DNA from 3 places in the Nocardia sp. NBC_01388 genome. Region 3 is predicted to be linked to each of the others. Evidence: riboswitches for the same ligand, from Rfam matches in the RefSeq annotation. Region 3 holds a riboswitch; each other region holds the start of a gene.

Evidence for each region. A riboswitch is a leader RNA that binds a small molecule or an ion and turns the genes downstream of it on or off. The one in region 3 is predicted to bind cobalamin.
Region 1: linked by a shared signal. The riboswitch ahead of OG716_RS24580 (CbtB-domain containing protein) and the one ahead of OG716_RS41405 (HoxN/HupN/NixA family nickel/cobalt transporter) in region 3 are both predicted to bind cobalamin.
Region 2: linked by a shared signal. The riboswitch ahead of metE (5-methyltetrahydropteroyltriglutamate--homocysteine S-methyltransferase) and the one ahead of OG716_RS41405 (HoxN/HupN/NixA family nickel/cobalt transporter) in region 3 are both predicted to bind cobalamin.

Annotation. Positions count from the first base shown of each region.
Region 1 covers NZ_CP109553.1:4,976,968-4,986,885, reverse strand. The annotation lists gene OG716_RS24590 (histidine phosphatase family protein) at 1-165, opposite strand, end outside; gene OG716_RS24585 (CbtA family protein) at 162-1,019, opposite strand; gene OG716_RS24580 (CbtB-domain containing protein) at 1,041-1,250, opposite strand; cobalamin riboswitch at 1,288-1,437, opposite strand; partial or broken gene OG716_RS24575 (citrate/2-methylcitrate synthase) at 1,573-1,903, shown strand; gene OG716_RS24570 (hypothetical protein) at 1,976-2,722, shown strand; gene OG716_RS24565 (TerD family protein) at 2,818-3,393, opposite strand; gene OG716_RS24560 (YceI family protein) at 3,657-4,205, shown strand; gene OG716_RS24555 (cysteine hydrolase family protein) at 4,265-4,876, shown strand; tRNA gene OG716_RS24550 (tRNA-Leu) at 4,973-5,054, opposite strand; gene OG716_RS24545 (fatty acid synthase subunit beta domain-containing protein) at 5,444-9,918, shown strand, end outside.
Region 2 covers NZ_CP109553.1:4,291,333-4,301,250, reverse strand. The annotation lists gene OG716_RS21235 (DUF445 family protein) at 1-362, opposite strand, end outside; gene OG716_RS21230 (helix-turn-helix domain-containing protein) at 439-1,338, shown strand; gene OG716_RS21225 (MFS transporter) at 1,342-2,592, opposite strand; gene metE (5-methyltetrahydropteroyltriglutamate--homocysteine S-methyltransferase) at 2,807-5,068, opposite strand; cobalamin riboswitch at 5,210-5,405, opposite strand; gene OG716_RS21215 (pyruvate carboxylase) at 5,733-9,137, shown strand; gene rsmD (16S rRNA (guanine(966)-N(2))-methyltransferase RsmD) at 9,134-9,718, shown strand.
Region 3 covers NZ_CP109553.1:8,755,604-8,765,521, forward strand. The annotation lists gene OG716_RS41370 (hypothetical protein) at 1-328, shown strand, start outside; gene OG716_RS41375 (hypothetical protein) at 388-2,118, shown strand; gene OG716_RS41380 (hypothetical protein) at 2,120-2,932, opposite strand; gene OG716_RS41385 (alpha/beta fold hydrolase) at 3,271-4,149, shown strand; gene OG716_RS41390 (GlxA family transcriptional regulator) at 4,152-5,180, shown strand; gene OG716_RS41395 (helix-turn-helix domain-containing protein) at 5,564-6,724, shown strand; gene OG716_RS41400 (hypothetical protein) at 6,944-7,183, shown strand; cobalamin riboswitch at 7,225-7,356, shown strand; gene OG716_RS41405 (HoxN/HupN/NixA family nickel/cobalt transporter) at 7,447-8,523, shown strand; gene OG716_RS41410 (glyceraldehyde-3-phosphate dehydrogenase) at 8,995-9,918, shown strand, end outside.

The sequences.
Region 1 (9,918 bases), 3.8 Mb from region 3:
CTCCGGGCCGACCTGGATCAGGTCGGCCCGGAGGGTGCTGTGATCAGCTTTCTGTACGGAGCGCAGGCCCAGCTCGCTGAGTGGTTCGTCAGCGGCGAATCGCGCTGCCGCCATGGCCTCGGTCATGGCGTGCGAGAGCAGTGTGAGCCGGGTGACTGCGCTCATACGGGGGAAGCCGCCGCGACGATCGGTGCGGGGCTGGTCTGCCGGCCGAACAGGCGCGGCGCCAGCGTGGCGAATCCGACCCCGATGACCGTCCACAGAATCAGCTGGGCGGCAAAGGAATAGAACCGGAAGAAGAACAGATCGTCGGCCGGGAATCCGGGGTAGACGATCTTACCGGACGGATCGGTCAGCGGTTGCGGCGTCTCCGTCGCGAAATCGCCGAACTCGGACCTGTTGGCCGAGAGATGACCGAGCGACGGCAGCAGGGCCATCACAATGCCGATCGCGACAGCGAAGGCCACCGCAGCGACGAGCGTCGCGTTCCAATTGCCCAGTCGCGCTTGCAGTCTGCGGCCCAGCCAGATCGCGCCCAGCAGCAGAATGCCGGTGATCACGATCATTGCCACGTACAGAGCGGTGCGCTCCTTGATGGTGTCCGGATGCCCGATCGACGGCGGATTGGCCGGGTACTTCAGGAACGGGACACCGTAGAACACCAGGAACATGCCACCGGCCACCACCAGCGCCAGATTACGCGGAGTGAGCTTGCCGACCCGGCCGACGCAGACGCAGTAGGCGGTCGCGAACAGCGCGCCCATGGCGATGCCGAACAGGATCATGCCGAAGCCGATACCGACAGTGGACTGGATATCGCGACTGAAGATTTCCGTGCCCATATCGGCCATCGGATGGCCGGCGGCCTTGTCCAAGGCCATCTGGGCGTCGTCGCGGCCGCTCTCGTAATCGATGGCCCGATTGATAATGGGTTCGGCCAGGACGCGGGCGAAAAGGAACGCCAGAAGACCTCCGAGCGCCCCTGCGCGCAGGCCCCGGAAGATGATTCGCTTTTCCATTGTGTCGACTCTCTTCCCTGCTCAGTGGCAGGGGAAGCCGAGGAAATGCCGAGCGTCGTGCACGAACTCGTGCACATGCATATCGCTGCCGAAGATCGAGACAGCGCCCTGATCGATGCCGATGAAGTAGTAGGCGAGCAGCGCCAGCAAAGTAGTGCCCGCCAGCCACATGGCCGTCGTGGGGAGCGAAAGTGTTTCCACCCCGGACTGGGGGACGTAAGACGTAGCCATGAGACTCTCCTGAACCTTGCGGGGATGTACGCGTCCCCGGTCGTTGGTATTACACGGCGCTTCGAGTGTCTGACTCGCACCTGCCCGAAGGGGAGTGCTCACAGTGGCGCGACCGTCCTGGGTTTGCACCAGGTTCCTCGAATCATCGCTTCCACAACCATACGAAACCGCTGATGTGCTGGTCAATCGGGCTGCCAGCATATGAGATCCGGTCATCGCAACTCTCGCAGATTGACTGATCCGGCCGCGCAAAAATCGGCAGCTGCGAAGTATTCCCGGGCGTCGGCGCGCTTTGTCCTATCGCGGTTACGCGGTGCAGGATCTGGCCGCCGACCACCGCCGCCGCCACGGCCTGGACCCGATCGCCCCGCATTCCGCACCTCGGGTACGCGGAGAACTTCCTGAATATGTGTTTCGGGAAGATTCCGTCCCCGGAGCTGGTCAAGGCGTTCGAGGTGCCGCCCAACCTGGACTTCCCGACCGGCCCGGCGTAATTCCTGCTCGGCTTCGATATCGAGATGTTCACCCCGATCTTCGTCGTGAGCCGCATTACCGGCTGGACCGCACACATCATCGAACAGGGTGAATCCAACGCGCTGATCCGGCCGCTGAGCGAATACATCGGCGTGCCACAGCGTTCCATCGTCGCCTGACCGCGCCGCATTCCGAACATCCGCGGCTGTTTTTGGACAGGAAATCTGCCCGCCGCACGGACATACTGTGGCGTGGGAATTTTCAAGCCCAGGTGCCCGGTAGGGGAGCTGGAGCGGCTCTGGGTCGAAGAGATGATGAGCTGGTGTGCGGCTCAGTTCGGCCCCAGAACACTGCGAACGCCGGTAATCCTGCCGACGCCCGACTTCTTCCCCGGCGCCTACACCGGGACCGAGCAGGAGATCCGCTCGCTGGTCGGCAATGTGAGCCGATATATGGGCGTCGGCCGCGATCGCATTGTCGTGGAACTGCATTCGGACGCCGATATCCTGCCGGACAACCTCGCGTTTTTGGCGGGATCCACACACGGAGAAGCCGGTCACTACCGTGTGGAACACGGGCGCGCGGTGGTGTCCATCGATATGGCGCATATGCGCTCACCGGTGACACTGGTGGCCACCGTCGCACACGAGCTGGCCCACGAACGCCTACTCGGCGAGCGCCGCATCGACCGCTCCCGCCACGACAACGAGCAGCTCACCGACCTGGCAACGGTCTACCTGGGCCTGGGCGTATTCAATGCCAACGCGGCCTTCCAATTCTCCCAGACCCGCCGCGGCTGGCACTCCCAGCGCCTCGGCTACCTCTCCCAGCCCATGTTCGGTTACGCCCTGGCCTGCTGGACCGTCATGCGTGGCGACCCGAAACCGCACTGGGCCAACCACTTGGACCTGAATCCCCGCGTCTACATGAAACAGAGCCTCAAATACCTGAAGGCGAATCCCGAGGCCCTGCCGGATCGCCCTGTGCCCAGCTCCTGAGCCGCGGCTGCAATCACCCGGAAGACTAGACCGATGACCCGGAGGACGAACTGACGGCGTAGCGAAATCGCTACTCCGTCAGTGATCGGGTGGGGTCAGAGGCTGACGCCGAAATCCGTTGCGATGCCTGCCAGGCCGGAGGCGTAGCCCTGACCGGTGGCGCGGAACTTCCACTCGGCGCCATTGCGATAGAGCTCGCCGAAGACCATGGCGGTTTCGGTGGAGGCGTCCTCGGACAGGTCGTAGCGGGCCAGTTCGGTGCCGTTGGCGCGGTCGACCACGCGGATGTAGGCATTGCGGACCTGGCCGAAACTCTGTGCGCGGGTGTCGGCCTCGTAGATCGAGACCGGGAAGACGATGCTGTCGATGGTCGGCGGGGTGTTGGCGAGATCGACATTGATGACCTCGTCATCGCCTTCGCCCTCACCGGTCTTGTTGTCACCGGTGTGCTCGATGGTGCCCTCCGGCGACTTCAGATTATTGAAGAAGACGAAGTGCCCGTTCGACACGACCTTCTTCTCCGGGTTCAGCGCGATGGCGCTGGCATCCAGATCGAAGTCGGTCCCGGTGGTGGTCCGCAGATCCCAGCCCAGGCCGACGGCCACCGCGGTGAGATTCGGGGCCTGCTTCGTCAGCGATACGTTGCCGCCCTTGGTCAGACTGACACCCATTGTGCTTCTCCCATCGATTATTACGGCGACCTGCCTCCGAGTCGCCATTGCACGGAGTTCGGCTCCGCACCGCGTCCAACGTCGTTGCGCACGGGAAGGTTCCGGCCCGAGATGGGCCGGGCGCGGCTCGCCGGGAACGGGGGTCGTGTTCCAGGTCACTTCGGAATAGCCTGACTATGGTCCAACGTTAGCTTGGTTGCCGCATCAACCAATGGTGCGTGATGGCGTCAGCACTGACACTCGGCCTATTCGAAGGAGTTTCGATGTCCACTGAAATCAAGACCCTGACCCCCGGCACCTGGGTGATCGATCCCGCCCACTCGACCCTGGGCTTTTCGGTACGGCACCTCATGGTCAGCAAGGTCCGCGGCCGTTTCACCGATTTCTCCGGCAAGCTCGTCGTGAACGAGGACGGGACCGCGTCGGCCGAGGTCGAGATTCGGGTCGACTCCGTGACCACCGACAATGACCAGCGGGACGCGCACCTGCGTACCGCGGACTTCTTCCATGCCGAGCAGTTCCCGGTGGCGACCTTCAAGTCCACGGGTTTCCGGGTCGACGGCGACGACTTCGTGGTCGACGGCGATTTCACGATCCGTGGCAATACCAAGCCGGTGTCGCTGAAGGTCGAATTCCTCGGCGTGAACCCGGGTATGGGCCACGGCCCGGTCGCGGGCTTCGAGGCCGAGACCGTCGTGAGCCGCCGCGATTTCGGCATCGATATCGATATGCCGCTGCCCGACGGCGGCGGTGTCGTGGTCGGCGACAAGATCACCCTCAACCTGGAGGTCGAAGTCGGCCTGCAGTCATGAGGTAATGGTGTTACGCGGCGGAAACCGGAGCGCCACAACGGAGCTCGAATATCTTTCGAATGATCGAAAATACTTCCGACGTCACTCCGGTCACCGCTGATCTGGTTCTCATCTGCATCGATGTGCAGCAGGACTTCGCACCGGCTCGGGGCGTTGATGGCGGTGCGGCCCCGCAGATCACCGCCCTCCGAGCGCTGATCGACACCGCCCGCGAGTACCGCGTCCCGGTCGTCTTCATCCGAGAGCTGCACCATCCCACCCACACCGACCTCGGCCGCGAAGTGGACGGGGTGGAAGACCTGCACACCGTCGAGGGCACGCCCGGCGCCGACTACGTCCCCGGATTCGGCCCGCTCCCTACCGAATACGAGGTCCGCAAACGCCGCTATTCGGCATTCTTCGGCACCGACCTCGACATCATCCTGCGCGGATACCAGGCCCGCACCCTCATCCTGACCGGCGGTCTCACCGATGTGTGCGTGCACTACACGGCGGTGGACGCACACCAGCACGACTATCACTTCCGTGTTGTGGAGGACGCCGTCTACGGCTCTTCCGTCCCAGCTCACGCGGCTGCGCTCGAGGCCATGGCCTACCTGCAGCGTGATGGCGTGATCTCTGCCGGCGAGGCGGCGGACCTGCTCATGAAGGGTGAGCTACCCACACGGTAACCGATGTCGCTGGAGGGTTGCCCGAATGTGAAATGCCCTTCGGCGCTACGGGATTCGGCGGGCTCGCGGAGCCTCGATCCGGTTCCGGGGATGTTGTGCGCGAGGGGGGACTTGAACCCCCACGTCCGTGGACACCAGAACCTAAATCTGGCGCGTCTGCCAATTTCGCCACTCGCGCTGATGGTACGACCGTCCAAACTTTACCGGGCGAAACGAGGATCGCGAAGCATCGGGTGGGTGTGGCGTACTGGTCGGTAACCCTACCTGGGATTATAACGATTCGATAAAGGGCAATATGAGGAATCCTCACATTTCCTACACCGATGTAACCACCCTCACCAGCGACTTCAAACATGAGGGAGGGTCATGTTTCTAGTCGTTCTGGTACGTCCGTGCAGAAATACTCGAGGGTAGGTGCTTTGGCGGTAACCAAACATGAGGAGATCCTCATGATTTTGTGGAATCCTCGCCATTTACCAGGGCCAGTTGGCCGGAGGAACACCTGCGCACCGTGAGCGCGGCCCAGTCCTGTGGGGACGGGGACGCCAGGAGAAGGAAGTCGAAGTCTTGACGATCAACGAGAGCACCGGAACCGGGTCGAAGGCCGAGCTGGCGAAGAAGAGCCGGGATAGTGGAGTCAGGTCGTCGCTGCTGGACCGGTTGCTGGGGGGTGCGCCCTATGCGCTGGCGTTCGGCGGACAGGGTGCCCAGTGGCTCACCGAGCTCGAGGAGATCGGCCGGGACAGTGCGCTCGAGCCCGAACTGACCGCGCTGGTCAACGAGGCCGCGGAGCAGCTGGCGCCGGTTGCCGCGCAGCTGCTCGTGGTGCGCCCGGTCGGTTTCGACCCCATCGGCTGGATGCTCGAGGAAGAACTCGCCGACTCGGAAGAGGGGGAGGTGTCGGCGGCGCCCTCCGCGCAGGTGTTGCGTTCCGCCGCGGTCTCCATGCCGGGTGTGTTCCTCACTCAGGTGGCCGCGCTGCGGGCGCTGCGCCTACAGGGCCTGGATATCGTCGAGCACGCTCCGGCCGCCGTCGTCGGACATTCACAGGGGCGCATTGCCGCCACGGCCGCCGAAGCCCACGGGCAGCGCGATGCCGAGTTGCTGGCCATCGCCCAGTTGATCGGCGCCGCAGCCGGACTGGTGGCGCGTCGTCGCGGGCTGATGCCGCTCGGTGAGCGCTCGCCCATGGTCGCGGTCTCGAATGTCGATCCCGAGCAGTTGCAGGCTGTGGTCGACGAGGTCTCGCGCGGCGTGGACGCCGACAAGGCCGCGGTGCTCTCCATTCGCAACGGCCGCCGGCGCGCGGTGCTCAGCGGCCCGGTGGCGCAGCTGGATCGAGTACGGCAGCGCAGCGCGGAGATCCACGAGGAGCAGTCGAAGGAGCGCGACGCCAAGAAGCGTGGCGGCTCGATCTTCGCGCCCGTATTCGAGGACATTCCGGTCGAGGTCGCCTTCCACCACCCGGCGCTCGCCGACACCGTGGAAATGGTGCGCGGCTGGGCCGGGCAGTGTGGACTGGACGCCGAGCTGGCTGCGGCCCTCACGCAAGAAGTACTGGTCGATCCGATCGACTGGGTCGCCATTGTCGACCACACCGTTTCTGTTGGCGCGCAGTGGATTCTGGATCTGGGCCCCGGTGACCTGCTCACCCGCCTCACCTCCGGCTCGCTGAAGGGCACCGGCGTCGGCGTCCTGGCCGCCTCCACCCGTCCGGGCCAGCGCAGCCTGTTCACCCCCGGCGCGGCCCCCGAGGTCGCCCCGGCCTGGGCGGAGTTCGCACCCAAGCCGGTGCGCCTGCCCAACGGCCGCATTGTGGTCGAGACCGCGTTCACCAAGCTCACCGGTCGCTCGCCGATCCTGCTCGCCGGTATGACCCCCACCACCGTCGACGCGAAAATCGTTGCGGCCGCGGCCAATGCGGGCCACTGGGCCGAGCTGGCCGGTGGCGGTCAGGTCACCGAGCAGATCTTCGCCGACCGCGTGCATGAGCTCGAGACGCTGCTGCAGCCGGGGCGCACCGTGCAGTTCAACTCGCTGTTCCTGGATCCGTACCTGTGGAAGCTGCAGCTGGGCGGTAAGCGCCTGGTGCAGAAGGCCCGTACCGCCGGCGCCCCGTTCGACGGCGTCATCGTCACCGCCGGTATTCCGGAGCTGGACGAGGCCGTCGCCCTCATCGAGGAGCTGACCGAGGTCGGCATCACCCATGTCGCCTTCAAGCCCGGCACCGTCGCTCAGATCCGCGCCGTGCTCCGAATCGCGGATGCCGCACCGGATTACGCGGTCATCATGCATATCGAGGGCGGCCGCGCCGGTGGCCACCACTCCTGGGAAGACCTCGACGACCTGCTGCTCGAGACGTACGCGGCGCTGCGCACCCGCGCGAATGTGGTCGTCTGCGTCGGCGGTGGCATCGGCACCCCCGAGCGTGCCACCGAATACCTCACCGGCACTTGGTCGCAGGTCTACGGCTACCCCGTCATGCCGCTGGACGGCGTGCTGGTCGGCACCGCCGCCATGGCGACCCTCGAGGCCACCACCACCCCCGAGGTCAAGCAGCTGCTCGTCGACACCCCCGGCACCCCGGACTGGGTCGCCGCGGGCACCGCCACCGGCGGAATGGCTTCCGGCCGTAGCCAATTGGGCGCGGACATCCACGAGATCGACAATGCGGCCTCGCGTACCGGCCGCCTGCTCGACGAGGTCGCCGGCAATGCCGATGCGGTCGCCGAGCGTCGCGCCGAGATCATCGAGGCCCTCGACGGCACCGCCAAGCCGTACTTCGGCGATATCGCCACCATGACCTACCTGGAGTGGCTGGAGCGCTACGTCGAGCTGGCCGTCGGCCTGGATCGCCGCAAGGATTTCGACTGCGGTGGCGACTTCGCCTCCGCCATTGCCGATGCCACCGCCTCGGTCTGGCTGGACATCACCTGGCGCAGCCGTTTCGCGGAGATGGTGCGCCGCACCGAATCTCGCCTCAATCCGGCCGATCGCGGCGAGATCGAAACCCTCTTCGCCGACGACGCCGACTTCGAGACCCCGGTCAAGGCCATCTGCACGCTGAAGGAGCAGTACCCGGCCGCCGCCGCGACCGTGCTGCACCCGGCCGACGTCCCGTTCTTCATCTCGCTCTGCAAGACCCCCGGCAAGCCGGTCAACTTCGTGCCCGTCGTGGACGGCGATGTGCGCCGGTGGTGGCGCTCGGATTCGCTGTGGCAGGCGCATGATCCGCGCTACACCGCCGATCAGGTCTGTGTCATTCCGGGCACCGTCGCCGTCGCCGGTATCACCCGCGTGGACGAGCCGGTCGGTGAACTGCTCGACCGTTTCGAGCAGGACACCGCGTACTCCCTGGTGCGCGGGGGCGTTGTCCCGGCCGCCGTCGACGGCCGGCGCCGCGCCGATGTCACCGCCGGCGCCATCGACATCGTGCTCGCCGCACCGGATGTGCAGTGGTCCGGCCGCACCACCGTCAACCCGATCCACCGCCTCGGCGATCTGCACGAGTGGGCCGTCGACGAGCAGGGTGCGAGCCATGCGCCGACCGGCGCCACGCTGCGTCCCGCCGACGGACCCGAATCCGACAGCGCCTATGTGGAATTGACGGTTCCGCTGCTCGGCCGCGATGCCGTGCGGATCCGCATTTCCGTTCCGGCCACCGTGTACAACGGTGGCGCACCGGTCATTACCGAGGACGATGCCCAGACCGCCATGTCGGCGCTGCTGGCCGTCGCCGCCGGTCAGGCGCTGCCCGAGGTGAAGACCGTCGACGGCACCAAGGTCGCGCATTTCAATGTGGCATGGAGCCCGGACCTGATCGCCGATCACGCCGGTGTCACCGGCTCCGGTATGCCGGAGAACCTCAGCACCCTCGGCCGCACCGTTCCCGATGTGCTCGTGGGCGCCTGCTGGCCCGCCGTCTTCGCGGTGCTCGGCGCGACCCGCACCGCCGATGACAAGAGCGTCATCGAGGGCATGCTCGATCTCGTCCACCTGGATCACCGGATTCAGCTCAACGGCCAGTTGCCTTCCGCCGCAAGCGTGCTCGCGGTGCGGGCCGAGGCCGGCGAGACCGTCGACACCGATATGGGCCGCGTCGTCGAGGTGCGCGTGCGCATTTCCGGCATGCTCGACAAGCCGGAGACCGGCCTGTCCATGCCGACTGTCGCCACCCTGACCGAGCGTTTCGCCATTCGCGGTCGCATCGGCGGCAACGAACTGACCGATCCGCCGCGCGCCGGCGGCGTGCTGTCCGACCAGGCGAGCGACACCCCGCGTCGCCGTCGTCGCGATGTCACCCTCACCGCACCGCGCGCCATGGCCGCCTTCGCGCAGGTCTCCGGCGATCACAACCCGATCCACACCAGCGAGGCCGCCGCCAAGCTGGCCGGACTCGGCAGTCCGATCGTGCACGGCATGTGGCTCTCGGCCGCTGCGCAGCACGCGGTGTCGGCCATCGACCTCAGCGATAAGGTGCCGCCGCGCACCCTCACCTCCTGGACCACCCGCTTCCTCGGCATGGTGCGCCCCGGCGCCCAGATCGATGTGCGCGTGGAGCGGATCGCCGTGGATCAGGGCAGCGAGATCATCGAGGTCTCCTGCCGCATCGAGGGCGATCTGGTCATGACCGCCACCGGTAAGGTCGCCGCGCCGAAGACCGTGTACGCCTTCCCCGGGCAGGGAATCCAGACCAAGGGCATGGGTCTGGACGCGCGCACTCGCTCCAAGGCCGCCAAGGAGATCTGGGATGCCGCCGACAAGCACACCCGCGAGGCCCTCGGCTTCTCGATTCTCGCTGTGGTGCGCGACAATCCGACCTACCTCAAGGCCCGCGGCGTCGAATACCGGCACCCGCAGGGCGTGCTGCATCTGACCCAGTTCACCCAGGTCGCCATGGCCACCCTCGGCGTCGCGCAGGTCGCGGAGCTGCGCGAGGCGGGCGCCTTCATCGAGGGCGCGATGATGGTCGGGCACTCGGTCGGTGAGTACAACGCGCTCTCGGCCGTCGCCGGAGTGCTGCCGCTGCACGCCGTCCTCGA
Region 2 (9,918 bases), 4.4 Mb from region 3:
GCCTCCGGCATGTTCACCCACAGCCGTGGCTGATACTTCATCATCATCTCGCGCACCATGTAGTCCACGCCCGCGTTCAGGGGTTCGCGCAGGCGGGTGGTCAGTTCGGCGATATCGATGCGGGCGATGATGTCCTGTGGATCGATGAGCTTGCCGAACATGAGGTCGACCGCGATGGTCGCCATGCGCGGCGCGGAGCGCGGAATGACGCCCTGCCAGCCCAACCACGGTGGGATGCCGCGGAATTCGAGCGGATACATGAGCATCTGCACGGCGACGATTTTGGTCACCCAGCCGATGAGCGCGGCGACGAGCGGAATCGAACAGTACAGCAGCCAGTGGTCGGCGAAATCCGCGATCACGACGGTTCAGACTCCTCGGTGCGACTATTCGAATAGAATGATTCGGTTATTCGTATCGAGAGGCTAGGAGACGCACGTGCCCGCTGGCAAGACGGAGAGCTCGCCGCCTACCCAGCGCGTCATCTCCATCGTGGAACTGCTCGCGGCACAGCAGCACACCCTCACCTCCGCCGAAATCGCCGACAGTCTCGATCTCAACCGTTCCACCGCCGGGGCGATTCTGTCCGCGCTCGCCGAACGCGGGTGGGTGCGGCGGCTGCCCGATCTGACCTACCAACTCGGCCCGGCCGTCGCCGCGCTCGGCCGGCGGGTCGCCGATTCCCGTGGTGATCGGATCTGGCTGAACGAAGAATTGGAGCGACTGGCCGCGCGGGTCGACTGCGGCGCCGCGCTGACCGCTGTCGCCGGTGAACGCATCGAGTTCGTCGCGGTGACCCGTGATCGGCTCACCGTGGGTATCGAAGCCGGTGCGCGCATCCCCCTGCGGGCGCCCGCGGGCGCGGCGATCATCGCCCACTCCAGCGCTGCGCGCCAACAGGATTGGCTGCAGACTCGCGGACCCGAACGCCGCGAGGAATACCGGGACGTGCTGTCCACCCTGCGCACCACCGGCAATTGCGCCTGGCGGCTGGAACCCGACAGCATGCCCACCGTCCGGGTGCTCTCCGAGGTCGCCGATCACCTCGCCGATCACCCCGCGAGCAAGGATCTGCGCGGCCGGGTGCTCGCCCAGCTCGGCACCATTATCGGCAGCGCCTACGACCAGGCGACGCTCGACGCGGAGATCCCGCTGCCGATCAGCTATATGAGCGCACCGGTATTCGGCGGCGGCGGCCGTGCGGTCATGGAACTCCAGATCGGCCCGCTCCGAATGGATGTCACCCGCGACGAGCGCCGCCGCTACCTCGCCGAACTGGCCACCGCCGCCCGCCGCATCGGCGACGGTGTCAACAGTAAGAACCACGCCGGCACCTGATCGCTAGGTCGGAGCGGCCACGCCGAATCGGATTCCCCTGGCCTCCTTGCCTATCGAGGTGAGGAAGATGACGGCCACCAGGACCGGGATGATGGTCGCGGCGAGGGCGAAGGGGTAGCCGTGTGATTCGGCGAGGCGTTCCTGGATGGGCAGATTCAGCGAGGCCAGCAGGTTGCCGAGCTGGTAGGTGACGCCGGGGTAGAAACCGCGGATCGCGTCGGGTGACATCTCGGTGAGATGGGCGGGGATGACGCCCCAGGCGCCCTGCACCATGAGCTGCATCAGGAACGCACCGAGGCAGAGCATGGCCGCGGTGTGCGAGTAGGCCCACAGCGGCACGATCGGCAATCCGAGCAGAGCGCAGAAAATGATGGTGTAGCGGCGGCCGTACCGCTGCGACAACGTGCCGAAGACCAGGCCGCCGATGATCGCGCCGATGTTGTAGATCACCGCGATCCATTTGGCGGTGACGGTCGAGAGCCCCGCACCGCCGTGCTGGGTGGCCGAGAGGAAGGTCGGATACACGTCCTGGGTGCCGTGGCTCATCCAGTTGAACGCTGTCATGAGCAGCACCAGATAGATGAAGCGGCGCACGATGACCGGGTTGGTCACGATGTCGCGGAACGAGGTCGTGGTGACGCGCAGCTTCTCCTGCGCGGCCTCCCACACCTCGGACTCACGCACCCGGGTGCGCAGAATCAGGATGATGAGCGCGGGAATGATCGACAGCGCGAACAGCCAGCGCCACGACAGGCCGAGCCAATTCGACACCAGCAGTGAGGCGAGCGAGGCCAGCAGGTACCCGAACGAGTAGCCCTCCTGCAGCAATCCGGAGAAGAACCCGCGCCGCTCCGCCGGAATCTTCTCCATGGCCAGCGCCGCGCCGAGACCCCACTCACCGCCCATGCCGATCCCGTAGAGCATGCGCAGAATCACCAGCACGGTGAAGTTCGGCGCGAATGCGCAGAGGAAGCCGACCACCGAGTACACGGCCACATTCACCATGAGGGGAACGCGCCGCCCGATCCGGTCGGCCCACAATCCGAAGAGCAGCGCCCCCACCGGACGCATGATGAGCGTGGCCGTGGTGATGAAGGCGACCTCACCCTTGGACTTGCCGAAACTCGTGGCGATATCGGCGTAGACGAAGATCACGATGAAGTAGTCGAAGGCGTCCATGGTCCAGCCGAGCTGGGCGGCGATGAACGAATTACGTTGGTCCGCAGTGAGTTTTGTCCTCGGTACCGTCGTCATGATTCCCCTTGTCATCCGCCGACCACGCCTCGGCGACAAGAACCCGACCGGTTCGGAAATCACCCGAGACAGCAAGCGCATCCATACTGGCCCGTTCCCGCCGATCTTGTCGGACCTTCGCCGACATTCCAGGTCAGCACGGTGTGCCCGCGGCGAAAAGAGCCCGCAGCCGGATGACTGCGGGCCCTTTTCGGTGGGTCGGACTATGGGCGAATCAGCGCACCGCGCGGGCCGCTTCGACCAGATTGCGGAGTGAGGCTTCGACCTCGGCGGGGCCGCGGGTCTTGAGACCGCAGTCCGGGTTCACCCAGAGGCGTTCCGCGGGAACCGCTTTCAGGGCCTCGCGCAGGGAGGTGGTGATTTCATCGACCTCCGGGACGCGCGGGGAATGGATGTCGTAGACGCCGGGGCCGACACCGAGGGCGAAGCCGGCGGCATTGAGATCGTCGAGAACCTCCATATGCGAGCGGGCCGCCTCGATGGAGGTGACGTCGGCGTCGAGCGCGGCGATGGCCCCGATGACCTCGCCGAACTCGGAATAGCAGAGGTGCGTGTGGATCTGGGTGGCATCCGAGACGCCGGAGGTGGCGAGCCGGAAGGCGGCGACCGCCCACGCCAGATACTGCTGCTTGGCATCGGCGCGCAGCGGCAGCAGCTCGCGCAGGGCGGGCTCGTCGACCTGGATGACCCGGATGCCCGCCGCCTGCAGATCCACCGTCTCGTCACGAATCGCGAGCGCCACCTGGCGGGCGGTGTCCTCGATCGGCTGGTCGTCGCGCACGAACGACCACGCGAGAATGGTCACCGGACCGGTCAGCATGCCCTTGACCGGCTTATCGGTGAGCGACTGCGCGTATTCGATCCACTCGACCGTCATCGGATTCGGGCGTGTCACATCGCCGTACAGGATCGGCGGGCGCACGCAGCGGGTGCCGTAGGACTGCACCCAGGCGTTCGCGGTGGCGTGGAAGCCTGTCAACTGTTCGGCGAAGTACTGCACCATGTCATTGCGCTCCGGCTCGCCGTGCACCAGCACGTCCAGGCCCAGCTTCTCCTGTAGCGCAATGACATCGGCGATCTCGGCGCGCATGCGATCGCGGTACTGTTCGGCCGTGATCGTGCCCTTGGTGAAGGCGGCGCGGTCCTTGCGGATCGCGGTCGTCTGCGGATAGGAGCCGATCGTGGTGGTCGGCAGCAGCGGCAGATGCAGCCGTTCCTGCTGCAGCACACGGCGATCCGCGGCCGGAGCGCGGTGGGTGGCGGACTCGCCGAGCGCGCTGAGGCGGGCTCGCACGGTGTCATTGCGCAATCGGGGGTCGGTGGCGCGGGCGGCGAGAGCCGCACGGGCAGCGGCCAATTCGCCGGACACGGCCTCGGTGCCCTCGTGCAGTGCGGTGGCCAGCAGGCGCACCTCGGCGACCTTCTCGGCGCCGAATGCGAGCCACGAGCGCAGCGCCGCATCGATATCGGTTTCCGCCGCAAGCGAATACGGCACATGCAGCAGCGAGCACGAGGTCGACACCACCAGCGCGCCGGTGCTGCCGAGCAGCGTGCCCAGCACGGCGAGCGCGCGATCGGCATCGGTGCGCCACACATTGCGGCCGTCCACCACACCGGCCACGACCAGCTTGCCCGCGAGCGCCGGGATCGCCGCAATGGCATCCACGGTGGCCCCGGTGGTGAGATCCAGGGCTATGCCTTCGACCCCGGTCGCCGCCAGCACCCGCAGAGCCGTACCGGGACGGCCGAAGTAGGTGGCCACCAGCACGGCGGGCCGATCGGCGAGCGCCGACAGCTCCTCGTACACCCGGCTCGCGACGGCGAGCTCGGCCTCGGTCAGATCGGTGACCAGCACCGGCTCATCGAGCTGCACCCACTGCGCGCCCGCCGCGGCGAGCGCGCCCAGCAGCTCGGCGTACAGCGGCAGCAGGGCGTCGATGCGCCGCAGCGGATCGCCCTCGGCATCCTTGGCCAGCTTCAGGAAGGTGAGCGGTCCGATGACCACCGGACGGGCGGGCACACCGAGCTCCTGCGCCTCGCGCAGCTCGGCGAGGATCTTCGCCGCGTTCAGCGTGAACTCGGTGTGCGCGCCGAACTCCGGCACCAGGTAGTGGTAGTTGGTGTCGAACCACTTGGTCATTTCCAGGGGTTCGACCGAATCATTGCCGCGTGCGGCCGCGAAGTAGCGATCCAGCGGATCGGCGATACCGGCGACCCGCGGCGGCAGTGCGCCGAACATGGCCGCGGTATCCAGCATCTGGTCGTAATAGGAGAAGGTGCCGACCGGAATCGAATCCAGTCCGGCCGCGACGAGCTCGGTGAGCTGGGCCCGGCGCAGTTCCGCGGCGACCGCGTGCAGTTCGTCCGCGCCGCTGCGCCCGGCCCAGTAGGACTCGGTCGCGCGCTTGAGCTCACGGTTCGGCCCGATCCGGGGCAGGCCGAGAACTGTTGCGGTGAAAGGGGAATTGTTGGTCACGGCTGTGCTCCAAGTGTTCCATTGCCACTGGTCGACGCCACAGGTGAGCACGAACGCTGGAGTCCCCGAGGGCGCCGTCGACGCGGCGTGCGGGAAATCCGGTCCGTCCACCCAGTCCACGAGGCGGAGACCGCCGGATACGGCGTATCCGGCGCATTCGGCAGGTCTTCGGACTCGCAGGCACCGGCCTCTCGGCCGACCTAGTGGCCGTCGCTTCCCAGGGATGAACCCAGTGCTTCTGACGGCGGTCGTTCCTGCATACCGCTGCGGGACAGTGCCGGATTCTCACCAGCTTCCCTCTCACCTCTCCACTCGAATCGAGTGGAGCGGCTTCGACGCGCGGCGCGAGGGGCGGAGGCTTCCGGCACCTGCACCGGGCGAACCGATTGCACTGTGAGCATATCGGCTCTGTCGAGCCGCCCGGCGCGGGGCGACGGTCCGCTGTTACCGGTGGGTAAATCGATGCGGCTCTGCGGGGCGGCTCTTCACTGCCTTCGGTTAGCAAGGAAGCGAACCCGGACGGCTCTGACCCGTGGACCTCACAGAAACGCATGTTGCCAGGTGATGAACACAAATTCGCAACCGACCGGTCTGTGACTGTGAAGATTGCTGCGAAGATGACTTCGATGCCCGCCGGGCATACCGGGGCAGGTACCTTAGGCGAATGTTCTCCAAAGTCCTGGTCGCCAACCGCGGCGAGATCGCCATTCGCGCATTCCGCGCGGCCTACGAACTCGGCATCGGCACTGTCGCGGTGTTTCCGCACGAGGACCGCAACTCGGTCCATCGTTTGAAGGCCGACGAGGCGTACCAGATCGGGGAGCCCGGACATCCGGTACGGGCGTACCTGTCCATTGCGGAGATCATCAGTGCGGCCAAGTCCGCCGGCGCCGATGCCATCTATCCCGGTTACGGATTTCTTTCCGAGAACCCGGATTTGGCGGCAGCCTGTGCGGCGGAGGGCATCACCTTCGTCGGGCCGTCGGCGCATGTGCTCGAGTTGACCGGTAACAAGGCGCGGGCGATCGCCGCCGCCAAGGCTGCCGGACTGCCGGTGCTCGCCTCCAGTGAGCCGTCCTCGGATGTGGACGAATTGGTCGCCGCTGCCGAGAGCATGCACTTCCCGCTCTTCGTGAAGGCTGTCGCCGGTGGTGGCGGGCGCGGTATGCGCCGGGTCGCCGACAAGGCGCAGTTGCGTGAGGCCATCGAAGCCGCCGCACGTGAGGCGGAGTCGGCGTTCGGCGATGCGACGGTGTTCCTCGAGCAAGCGGTGATCAATCCCCGCCATATCGAGGTGCAGATCCTCGCCGACCAGCAGGGCAATGTCATCCATCTGTACGAGCGGGACTGCTCGTTGCAGCGGCGGCATCAGAAGGTGATCGAGATGGCGCCCGCGCCGAATCTGGATCCCGCACTGCGGGCACGGATTTGCGCCGACGCGGTGGCGTTCGCCAAGGAGATCGACTACAGCTGCGCGGGCACTGTGGAGTTCCTTCTCGATGAGCGTGGCAATCATGTTTTCATCGAGATGAATCCGCGTATTCAGGTGGAGCACACGGTGACCGAAGAGATCACCGATGTGGATCTGGTGCAGTCGCAGATGCGGATCGCGGCGGGGGAGACCCTGGAAGATCTTGGGCTGAGCCAGGATTCGATCGTCATCCGCGGCGCGGCCCTGCAGTGCCGCATCACCACCGAGGACCCGGCCAACGGGTTCCGTCCCGATACCGGCCGTATTACCGGATACCGCAGCCCCGGTGGCGCGGGCGTCCGCCTGGACGGCGGTACCAATGTCGGCGCCGAGGTCGGTGCGTACTTCGACTCCATGCTGGTGAAGCTCACCTGCCGTGGCCGCGACTTCCAGACCGCCATGGCCCGCGCCCGGCGTTCGGTGGCCGAGTTCCGTATTCGTGGCGTCACGACCAATATTCCGTTCCTGCTGGCGGTGCTCGACGACCCGGACTTCCGGGCCGGACGCGTCACCACCTCGTTCATCGATGAGCGCCCGCAGCTGCTGACGCTGAAGAGCTCCGCCGACCGCGGCACCAAGATCCTGAACTACCTGGCCGACGTCACGGTGAACAAGCCGCACGGCACCCGGCCGACCAAGCTGTACCCGCACGACAAACTGCCCCCCATCGACACCACCGTGCCGCCGCCGGCCGGATCCCGGCAGCGACTGCTGGAACTGGGGCCGGAAGGGTTCGCCCGGGCACTGCGTGCGCAGCAGGGGGTGGCGGTCACCGATACCACCTTCCGTGACGCGCACCAGTCGCTGCTGGCCACCCGGGTGCGGACCAATGGCCTGCTGGATGTAGCGGGGCATGTCGCGCGCTTGACGCCGGAGCTGCTGTCCATCGAATGCTGGGGTGGCGCAACCTATGACGTGGCGCTGCGGTTCCTGTACGAGGACCCGTGGGAGCGTCTCGCCGCATTGCGTGAGGCCGTCCCCAATATCAATCTGCAGATGCTGCTGCGCGGTCGTAATACCGTCGGCTACACGCCGTACCCCGAAAAGGTCACGCGCGCTTTCGTTTCCGAAGCCACCGCGACGGGCATCGACATCTTCCGCATCTTCGACGCGCTCAACAATGTCGATCAGATGCGCCCGGCGATCGACGCGGTATGCGAAACCGGCACTGCCGTAGCGGAAGTCGCCATGAGCTACACCGGCGACCTGTCCGATCCGAACGAGAACCTCTACACCCTCGACTACTATCTCAAGCTCGCCGAGCAGATCGTCGAGGCCGGGGCGCACATCATCGGTATCAAGGACATGGCGGGCCTGCTGCGTGCACCGGCCGCCGCGACCCTGGTGACCGCGCTGCGGCGGGAATTCGACCTGCCGGTCCATGTGCACACCCACGACACCCCGGGCGGCCAGCTGGCCACCTATCTGTCGGCCTGGCAGGCCGGAGCGGACGCTGTCGACGGTGCGAGTGCGCCGATGGCCGGTACGACCAGTCAGCCCGCGCTGTCGGCAATCGTTGCGGCAGCGGCGAATTCACCGCACGACACCGGGTTGAGCCTGCAGAACGTGTGCGATCTCGAGCCGTACTGGGAGTCGCTGCGCAAGGTGTACGGGCCGTTCGAATCCGGACTGCCGGGCCCGACGGGCCGCGTGTACACCCACGAGATTCCGGGCGGTCAGCTGTCGAACCTGCGGCAGCAGGCCATCGCATTGGGTCTGGGCGATCAATTCGAGGAGGTCGAAGCCAAATACGCTGCGGCCGACCGTCTTCTGGGCCGTCTGGTGAAGGTCACCCCGTCTTCGAAGGTCGTCGGCGATCTGGCCCTCGCCCTGGTCGGCAGCGGCGTCGATGTCGAGGACTTCGCTTCCGATCCGGGCCGCTACGACATTCCGGATTCGGTAATCGGTTTCCTGCGTGGTGAACTCGGCACTCCGGCCGGTGGCTGGCCCGAGCCGTTCCGCACCCGCGCGCTCGCGGGCCGTGGCCCGGCCAAGCCGGAAACCCAGCTCACCGCTGCCGACGAAGCGGGCCTCGCCGGCAGCTCCGAAGAGCGGCGCGGGACGCTGAACCGGCTGCTGTTCCCCGCCCCGACCGCCGAATTCCTCGCGCACCGTGAGAAGTTCGGCGACACCACCGGCCTGTCCGCCAACCAGTTCTTCTACGGCCTCCGCCACGACGAAGAACATCGCGTCCAGCTGGACAAGGGCGTCACCCTGCTCATCGGCCTCGAAGCCATCTCCGAGCCCGACGAGCGCGGTATGCGTACGGTCATGTGCATCCTCAACGGCCAGCTCCGGCCGATCACCGTGCGGGACCGCTCCATCGCCAGTGAGGTCCCGACCGCCGAGAAGGCCGACAAGAACAATGCCGGTCATATCGCCGCGCCGTTCGCCGGCGTGGTCACCCTCGCTGTCTCCGAAGGTGATTCGGTCACGGCGGGCGACACCATCGGCACCATCGAGGCCATGAAGATGGAAGCCGCCATCACCGCCCCGCGGGCCGGCACGGTGCGCCGGGTCGCCATCAGCAAGGTCCAGCAGGTCGAAGGCGGGGATCTGCTGGTGGACGTGAACATCACCGAGACAGCGGCCGAATGACCCGGATCATCGGAGGCACCGCGGGCGGACGCCGACTACGCGTCCCGCCCGCGGGCACCCGCCCCACCTCGGACCGCGTCCGCGAGGCGCTCTTCAATGTGCTCGTGTCCCGCATGGATTTCGACGACATCCGCGTCCTGGACCTGTACGCCGGCTCCGGCGCGCTCGGACTGGAAGCCCTGTCCCGTGGCGCATCCCACGCCCTGCTGGTCGAAGCCGACCGCAAGGCCGCCACCGTGATTCGCGGCAATATGACCGACCTCGGTCTCCCCGGCGCGGACCTGCGCGCCAATACGGTCGCCGCCCTGCTCGGTCGCAGCGCAGTGGGCGTCGGCGCATCCTCACCGGCAGGCGGCCCCTACGACCTGGTCTTCTCCGACCCGCCCTACGACCTCGACGTCGCCGAGGTGGAGGACGACCTGCGCGCCCTCGTGGAAGGCGGCTGGCTGCATCCCGAAGCCCTCGTCGTCGTGGAACGCTCCACCCGTTCCCCCGAATTGAAATGGCCTGAGGGCTTCACACCCCTGAAATCCCGCACCTATGGCGAAACCCGCCTGGATCTCGCCGAATACGAGCCGTAAACAAGATCACCAGGAATTGACGGCGGCATTGCGTGAGTAGCCGCCGCGTCAGTTCCTGGTCGACGGCCATCACCGGCTCCGATCAGCCATGACGGACATGTCGTTTTTGGCGGGCGCTCGTAGTGGCGTTTCGCGGGTGTCAGCCGGTGCGGGCGCCTACTCCGGCGGCGAGTCCGCAGGGGTGGGGACGGGCGCGCTGC
Region 3 (9,918 bases):
GCTCATCACCGATATGGTCTTCGCCCTCGGGCTGGGGCGCGATGGTGATCTCGCCAATCTGCAGTACCGCTCCGGCGGCATCCTGAACTTCCTGCTGCACGGTGACCGCTGGCAGAGCACTCCCGCCGGACGCCGGAACCTGACGCTGCTGTCGGGGGATTCGCCGGTCCAGAACGCCGGGCTCGGCGGTCTGCTCCCGTACAACGCGAAATACATTCCGGGATACCGGCATTACGACGTCGTCACCGCGGCCGAGAAGCAGAACAACGGTCTTCCGGAGCCCGCGAGTTCGTATATCGCCGCGTTCATGACCCAGCCCACGGGCTGAATTATTGTGCGCCGCAATATGGCCCGGAACCCTCACTCGCTTTCCCGATGGAGCAATTGATGCACACCAGGAGTCACGCCCTGCGCGCCGCCTCGGTCTTCGCGGTCACCGTTTCGGCGTGTGGCGCGATATCGATGGAACCTGCGGTGGCGCAGGACAATACAGCTACCTGGTATGTCGAGGCGGGCGCGGCTCCGGGTGGCGTCGGCAGTATGGACGCCCCGTTCGGCTCACTGGCCGCGGTATCGGCCGCCGCCGGCGCGGATGACACCATCCTGGTGCTGCCGGCGGCGGCGAACGTGCCGCCGCTCGATGGCGGAATCGTCTTGAAGCCCGGGCAGAAGCTCATCGGTGGTGGCCCCGCGGTGCAGGGCAGTGCGCCCGGTGCCGCCCTGCCGCGCCTGACCAATACCACCACCGCCGGAAACGGTGATGCCGTCGAATTGGCCCGTGGTAGCGAGGTGCGCAATCTTGTCATCACCGGTGCGCTGCGGGGCGGCATCTACGGTTCGAATGCCGTGGATTCGGTGGTCGCGGGCAATGATGTGGCCGCCACGAATCAGCGCTGTGCGGACGGCTTCATGATCGGACCGTTCACCCTGCCGCCCTCGATCGCGGTCGGGGTGACTGCGCCACCGCTGCCCGATTTCATCACGCTGAACAATGGCTGGGCGGCCATTATGACCGACTTCTCGACGGCGGCGGGCGCGGTGCGGATCGAGCACAACACCGTCCACGACACCGCCTGCGGTGACGGCATCGACGTGCGAGCCACCGGAACGAGCAAGCTGACCGCTCAGGTCGAGGGGAATGCACTGCGGGACATCAACCTCGGCCTGGCGAAGCTGTCGGTGCTCGCGATCGGTGTACAGGCCGCGGATTCGGCGGATCTGACCGCCGCGCTCGACGGCAATTCGCAGACCGATATCGCCTCGCCCGCGACGTCACCGCTCAATAGTCTCGCGGACAGCGAGGGGCTGTTCATCAACCCGCTGGGGCGGGCTCGGATGCGAGTCACCGTCTCCAACAACCAATTCCGCAATGGCGGCGGGCATTTCTCGGCCAACGGGCTGGAGTACGTCACCACCAGTGGCACGCCCGACAGTGAAGTCACGGTCACCGACAGCGATTTCGATACGGTCACCGGTGACGTCATCGAGAATTACAACCTCAGCACCGACGGCGCTCGCCACTCACTGAGTCTGGATCATGTCCGGGCGCTCAATTCGGTGTTCCCGGGGGCCGCGCTCAATCCGATCGTCCCGGCGAATCTCGGAACATGCCTGGTCACAACGAATTTCGGCCGAACCGGTCACACTCACCTCAGTGTCGCGAACTCCGACTTCGCGAATTGCAGTGCGGACGGCATCGGCCTGATCGCGTTCACTCCGCAAGGCTCCGAACCCTCCACTGCGGCATTGACGTTCGATATCCGCGACACATCGGTCAGCTCCACCGCTGCCAACGGCATCAACATTGCCAATGTCGGCGACACGGCGGTGCTGGAGGGGAGCGTCGCGCGAACCACCGTTGCCGGTGCGCAACAGGCGCTGGTGCGGGTCAGTAGTCGGGACGGGACGATCGGCAGCGCCGCAATCGATTTCGGAGGCGGCTCGCTGGGCGGTGCCGGGATGAACTGCTTCGCTGCGGGCGGTTCGCAAGTGACCGTGTCCGGCATGTCACTGGCTGCGCAGGACAATTGGTGGGGTCGCCCGGAGGGCCCGAACCGGCCGCAGGAGGCCGCCGACGCCGGTCACCCGCTGGCGGCTGCCCCGCGCGCGGGTTGCTGATTCAGCAGTGCACGGTGCCGTCCGCGCCGCGGTTCTCGCCTCCGATGCCGACGATGGCGAGGTGGACATCGGTCGGCACGTAGGTGCTGTCGGAACCGTCTGCCGGAGTGGTGTTTCCGGTGTACAGCGTGATCGAGACCTTATCGGGATCGGTCCAGGTCGGCTGGGTCTGGCGGACCGCGGCGGCGGCCGCGTCGGAATGGTAGACGACCGTATGGCATGAGCCGTTCGGGTACGCCGCGGTGGTATCGACGCCGTCATAGGCGCCGATTTGCTGGATATCGGCGGGCAGCAGCGCCGTGGCGGCCGCCAGCGCTCCCGCGGCATCCTGATGCGGGTTGAAGTAGACGTCGGCGCTGACTATCGACCCGTTCCAAGCATTCGCGATCGGGGCGATCGGATCCTGGGCGCAGGCGAGGGCCGCCCCCGGCAATCGCCAGGCGTCTTGCGAGTTCAGCTGGTTTTCGCCCTCTGCCACACAGTCATTCGAGGTGTCGGGAGCGAATGTCTGCCGCCAGTAGTCGACCGGGCTCAGGATTCCGCGCACCGCATTCGGCGCTGGTTGGGAGATCGCGGTCGCGGGGTCGGAGGTCGTCTGACTCGATGCGGGCACGGTGTCCGCATTCGTCGGCAGGGCAGCGGCCGTTGTCGAAGCGGTAGAAGGCGATTGACTGGAGGGCAGCATGATGACCGCGCCGATGAACATCAGCGAAGCGACTACCAGCAGCGCGACCGCTGCCTTCTTATCGTTGATTCGGAACGTTTTTATATGACCCTGAAACAGTGCGATGAACCCGACTACGAAAGCGAACATACTCACAATCACCAAAAGTGCACCAAGGATTGCCAATTCGGACTCCTTTCGCATCGCGTCCACCAGCTCGGAGCCGGCGCACTGCGGCACAGTATTGCGCATGGCCGGCGCCGTAGGTCGGCATAATCTGGTACGCGTCCGAGTTGTCGGGAATCCCGCATTGTGCGGGTCCTGCTGGAAGATTGCCGGTTTCGTGGCGACCTCGGTCAGCGCCTGACGAAATCGGCCGGGCGGCTGACCGTTCCGGCCTTCGGTATCGGCCGAACCGCGTTTCCGGCGTTCACTTTCAGCAGGTCGCGGCAGCGGCCACCGGATGACTCCGCTGGAAGGAAACGACAATGACCGAGTATGTGACGCTCGAGCACGGACGGCTGGCCTGCGATGTGGCTGGTGACGGGCCGCTGGTGGTGCTCTCGCACGGTATGGGCACCGTGCGGCAGGATTTCCGCCATCTCGTCGGCCCGCTGGTCGCCGCGGGCTACCGGGTGGTCAATGTGGATATGCGCGGGCACGGGGAGTCCAGTCTCGACTGGCCGTCGGTGACCGGGAAGGCCGCCATCAGCCGTACCGACGTGGCCGGGGATCTGCTGGGTGTGATCCGGCACTTCGGCGGTCCGGCGGTGATCCTGGGACATTCGCTGTCGGGTGGCTCGGCGACGATCGCGGCGGCGCAGGCTCCGGAACTGGTGAGCGCGATCGTCGAGATCGAACCCTTCACCCTCACCCAGAGTCTGCATATCGGAGCGCTTTTCGCCCGCCGCCGGTATCGCCGCGGCATGGTCCGCCTCGCGCTCACCGCAATGCTGAATTCGCCGGATTGGTGGCGGCGGTATCTGGACGTCGCCTATCCGACGAAGCCCGCCGACTTCGGCGAGTATCTCGCCGGACTCGAGAACACCCTGCGGCAGCCGGGGCGCTGGGCGGAATTCATGAAAACCCAAAAGACCACCCCTGCGGATGCGCAGGCCCGGCTGGCGGACGTCCGCTGTCCCGCCCTGGTGATCATGGGTTCGGCGGAGCCGGATTGGGCCGATCCCGAGGCCGAGGCGAATGCGATCGTGGCCGCCATGCCGGAGGGTGCGGGCCGGGTCGTGATGGTCGACAACGGCGGGCACTATCCGCACGCTCAGTTCGCGGATCGGATTGCCGCGGTGGTGATCCCATTCCTCGAACAGCATGCGGTGCGTGAGCAGACGGCCGTCACGATCATGCGCTGACCATGGCGGACATGCGGCCCGGCTGCGATGATGGCGGCATGCCCGCGCCGCGCACCATTGTTTTTGTCGCCTATCAGGGGATGCAACTGGTCGAATTGGCCGGGCCGATGGATGTTTTCGGGTTTGTCAACGCGCTCGCCGAGGATGAGGTGTACCGGCTCGTCACGGCCTCGCCGGCGGGCCGGTCGATCACGGCGGACGGCGGTTTGACCATTGCGGTCGAGCATTCGCTGCATGATCTGGCCGCCTCCGCCGAGGAGATCGACACCCTGCTGGTCGTCGGCGGCTGGATCACCGGGCCGGTGTCGGCGGAGGTGGTCCGCGAATTGCCCGCCCTGGCCCGCAAATCCCGCCGCGTGACCTCGGTGTGCTCCGGTGCGCTGCTGCTCGCCGCCGCCGGTCTGCTCGACGGCTACCGGGCCACCACCCACTGGGGCACAACGGATCGGCTGGCGCGCACCTATCCGCGCGTCACCGTAGAGCCCGACCGCATCTTCGTCCACGATCGCAATCGCTGGACCTCCGCCGGCGTCGCCGCGGGCATCGACCTGGCCCTGGCTCTCGTCGAGGACGATCACGGCCGTGAGAAGGCTCAGGAGATCGCCCGCGCCTTCGTCGTCTTCACCCGCCGCTCCGGCGGCCAAGCCCAATTCAGCGCCCAGATGCGCGCCCAGCCCGCCCGCACCCCCGCCATCCGCGCCGTCCAGCAGTGGCTCCCCGACCACCTGGCCGGCAACCTGGCAGTCTCCACCCTGGCCGCGCGCGCCGGCATGAGCGAACGCCACTTCGCCCGCGCCTTCCGCGCCGAAACCGGCACCACCCCAGCCACATTCGTCGAAGACCTCCGCATAGAAGCCGCCCGCCGCCTCCTAGAATCCACCGACCTGACCATCACCGCCATAGCCCGCACAGTCGGCTACCGCCACGCCGAAACCCTCCACCGCCTCTTCACGCGCCGCCTCTCCACCACCCCCGAGCGCTACCGCCGCCACTTCGCCACCGGCACAGCTCCCGGCGAGACGGCCTCATAAGCCAGACACACGACCGGCTTCACGCTCGCGAGCGCGCGCAGCGTGTCGGCGTGGGCTTCGTGGAGCGCCTCCGGATCAATCTCCCATCCGTCGTCGCCGACCAGTCCCCATGACCCATCCTGGTGTTGGAGAAGGCGTACGCCGTCGTCCGGAGCCAGCGCCATTATCCGAGCGTCCTCATCATCGTGTGGTGTGGGGATGTCCACGAGCCGCCCCTTCGGTAGTGCGGTTGGGGAGGACCCACCACCGGGGATCGAGCGGGGCACGGCAGCTACACGGCGATGGGGCCGAAAACAACGCTATCCGTGCGTGTTTGGCCCGGTAACCGCCTTGCCGTCCACAACCGTCCACAAGGACCACATCCCGCGCCTATCGTGTCTTTCATGAACCCCGGAGACCTGAACTCCGCGATCTCGGGTGCCCGGCTGCGGGCTGCCCGGGAGGCTGCGGGGCTTAGTTTGTCTGCCCTGGCGGCGCGCACGCACTACAGCAAGGCGCTGCTCGGGATGCTGGAAACGGGGCAGCGTCAGGTCTGGCCCGAGCATGTCAGTGCCTACGCCGATGCGCTGGGGATCGGGTGTGCTCTGTTCGTCGAACCCTCCGATGGCGAACAAGCAGCGGCCGAATGGATTGAGCGGGTTGCGTTGTCGGACATCGGAGGCGATGCGCTGGACCGCCTGGAGTTGGCGGTGGACGATCTGGCGGCAGCGTATCCAACGACTCCTCCGGGTGAATTGCTGGTTCGTATCCGGCAGCATCTCGGCTATGCCGGACGCCTGATGGACAGCCGCAAGACGCTGACCCAGCATCGCCGTCTGCTCGTCACGGTCGGCTGGCTCTCGCTGCTGGCGAGCACCTGCCATATCGACCTGGGGGAGTTGCCGGCCGCGGCGGCGCGCGGTCACCTGGCGTGGAAGCTCGCAGACGAAGCGGGGCATCGCGAGATAGCGGCGTGGTGCCTCGAAACACGGGCATGGCAACAGCTCACGAGAGGTGGCTTCGCGGTGGCGGCGGAACTGTCCCGCGCCGCGCAGGTCATTGCTCCCGACGACAGCTCGGCGTTCATACAGGCCACTGCTCAGGAGGGCCGCGCTCTGGCACGGCTCGGCGACCGCGAGGGCACATACGGTGCGTTGCGCAGAGTCGCCAGGCTGGTGTCCGGGCTGAACGTTCCGGATCGGCCAGAGCATCACTTCCGGTATGACCCCGCAAAGTCGGATGCCTACGTCGCCACCACGCTGGCGTGGCTCGGCGATCCTGCGGCCGAGTCCTACGCCCGGCATGTTCTCGCCGATCTCGCAGGCGCTGCGTTTGTACGTCCACGTCGAATCGCTTCGGCGAACCTGGATTTGGGCCTGGCCCTCGTGGTGGCGGACAAGCCCGACGAAGCCGCGGACGTGGCTCTGACTGCTGTGGAATCCGGACGTCTGGTTCCGTCGAACTACTGGCGGGTGGCCGAGGTGGTCTCCGGTATCGAAGGCCGCGGGGCAGCCGACGCGGCCATTGTTCGGGAAGCGTTCCGCGACATCTACCCGTCCACTTAGGGCGGGCCTGATATACCGGCCGCGCGGTTGTGTAACAGCAGGCTTGCCACGGCTCTGTCGGTCGTCGATATGTTTCGGCGACCGCGTGGGTGCGGATCATCGGCGGATTTCCGTTGTGAAATCTGTTGTGTCAGAGCGACTGTCGTGGCGTTCTACCATGGGTGAAGGGGTGTTGTGGACTGCCCCGTTGCTGGAATGGAGAGCAGTGTCATGCCGGATATGAACAAGCAGAATCTTGTGTACTTCGAAAACCCTTCCATGCGGGGGCTGTACGACAGCATGGAGGGATGGCAGCTGGCGAATAACAAGCGGTTGTTGTCTATCAGCGTGCAGCAGGATCGGGGGAATTACTGCTGTATCGCTCTGACCAATCCGACGGAGGTAGTGCTCACCAGCCCTGATGGGCACCACCATGCTGCTGTGAATCGGTTCGGGCAGTTGGCGGTGACTTCGGATTAGGCCGGGCGGCGCCTGAGGTAGCTGTGCAGCCCGTTTGGAGGGTTTCGGCCGGTCGGTATAGTCCGCTGGAAACTCGTGATGAGGACGGGAAACCGGTGTAAATCCGGTGCGGTCGCGCCACTGTGTCCAGTTTCGGCTGGGAGCCAGACCTCGCCTTGTCACGTCCCTACGTTCGGGGGCGCGGCTGCCCTGGAAGGTTTCAGCGACATATGGCTATCGAGCCCACGCCGGAATCCGGCACGACTCCCGCTGTCCGTGGGCGAATGCTGCGCCATGTCCTGCACGATTGGACCCGTCGGGACTGGGTCGAGGCGGGGGTGCTGCTCGGGGTGGTCGCCGTTATGCACGCGGTGGCGTTCGGGCTGCTGTTCGGGGCGATCGCACCGCACAGCTATCAGATCGGGACCCAGGTCTTCGGTGTCGGCCTGGGGCTGACCGCGTACACCTTCGGGCTGCGGCATGCCTTCGACGCCGACCATATCGCCGCGATCGACAACACCACCCGCAAGATGATGGGCGACGGTCACCGGCCCAAGGCGGTCGGATTCTGGTTCGCCATGGGGCATTCGACCATCGTGTTCGTGATGGCGGGGCTGGTGGTGGCGGGCGCGCGGGTGGTCGGCACGCTCGTCGAGGACGATTCGCCCACCCGGAAGAATCTGGGAATCGTGTCGACCCTGGCGTCCGGATCGTTCCTGTACCTGATCGGGCTGGTCAATATTGTTGCCCTGGTGGGGATCTGGCGGGTCTACCGTAGGACCCGCCAGGGCGAATTCGATCACGCGGAACTCGAAGCCGCGCTGCAGGCGCGCGGATTCCTGGCGCGTCTGCTCGGTCCGATCATGCGGGGGGTGAAGCGGCCGTTCCAGATGTACCCCGTCGGGGTGCTGTTCGGTCTCGGCTTCGATACCGCCACCGAGGTCGCACTGCTCGCTCTCGCCGGTTCGGGCGCCGCCGCCGGGCTGCCGTGGTACGCGATTCTGGTGCTGCCGCTGCTGTTCGCCTCGGGCATGAGCCTGATGGACACCATCGACGGCTTGTTCATGAATGTGGCCTACGACTGGGCCTTTGCCAATCCGATCCGCAAGATCTACTACAACCTGACCATCACCGGTCTGTCGATCGCGGTGGCCCTGCTCATCGGCTCCATCGAACTCATCACCGTCCTGCACGACGATGCGGGCTTCAGCAATCCCGTCACCGACGCCATCGCCGGAATCGATCTCAACAATGTCGGATTCGCCATAGTCGCGCTGTTCGTCCTGGCCTGGATCGCGGCCGTGGCCTACTGGCGCATCGCCAAGGTCGAACAGCGCTGGGCTCCAGCACCTATGGACTGAAGGGGTGGACCGCAGCCCGGTCCAGCCGAGCACGGCCTGAAAGGTGAGTTGGACAGCCTCGTGCGCAAACGCATCCGTGCCCTGCGTCACCCTCGCCCGCGCGCTGGACACCTCGCTCGACCAGCTGGTCGAGACCGCCACCGACGATGTGGTCTCCAAATCGAGCCCAATCAGTCGGCGGAATTTCCGACCATGCTGCCGCACGCCATCGGCGCCGAGGGCGGCCGGCCGTGCGAGTTCCTGGGGATCTTCGACCGCGATGCCCGCCGCGGCCACCAGCGCGGCGAGGACGCCGCAAATGTGACGTACCCGTCACAGTGACGGCAGGCGATGCCTCCCAAGGCAATTCGCCGATGATCGTGCGCGGCCGCGGCTGTTCGACCTCACAGCGGGGTAGCGGGGCTTTGTGACATCGCGCCGCTGGATAGCATCGAACTGTCGAACAGATCTAGGAAACCCCGAGGACGTGTGTTGACTAACGACCATCTTGACCGCTGGAACGCTCACGAAGCCTCGGCGGAGGCGATGATTCCGATTATCGGAAGGCTCTATCGCGAGAAGGGGGTGACCATCCTCCTGCACAGCCGGTCGCTGGTGAACAAATCGGTGATCAGCATTCTGCGGACGCACCGGTTCGCGCGCCAGATCGAGGGCGAGGAACTGTCGATCGACGAGACCCTGCCGATCCTCGAGGTGCTCAGCGGGCTGGATCTGGGTCCGTGCAAGATCGACCTCGGCCGCCTGGTCATGGCCTACCGCGCCGATGGCCGCGGGCTGTCGATTCCGGAGTTCACCGCCGCGGTGCTGGCCGATGTCACCGACGGCAACAAGGCGCAGTCGCAGGGTCCCCGGGATGTGGTGCTCTATGGCTTCGGGCGGATCGGCCGTCTGGTCACCCGCCTGCTCATCGAGAAGACCGGCTCCGGCAACGGGCTGAACCTGCGGGCCGTGGTGGTGCGCAAGGGCGGCGCCGACGATCTGGCCAAGCGCGCGTCGCTGCTGCGCCGGGATTCGGTGCACGGGCAGTTCAACGGAACGATCAAGGTCGACGCCGCCGATAACGCGATCATCGCGAACGGCAATGTCATCAAGTTCATCTACAGCGATGATCCGGCGACCATCGACTACACCGAATTCGGGATCGACAACGCCATCCTGATCGACAACACCGGTAAGTGGCGCGACCGTGCGGGCCTGGAGCAACACCTGCGCCCCGGTATCGCGAAAGTCCTTCTCACCGCGCCCGGTAAAGGCGACGTCCCGAATATCGTGCACGGCGTCAACCATCTCGCGCTGGATCTCTCCGAGCAGATCGTCTCCTGCGCCTCGTGCACAACCAATGCGATCGTGCCGCCGCTCAAGGCGATGGACGTCGAATACGGCATCGTCCGCGGC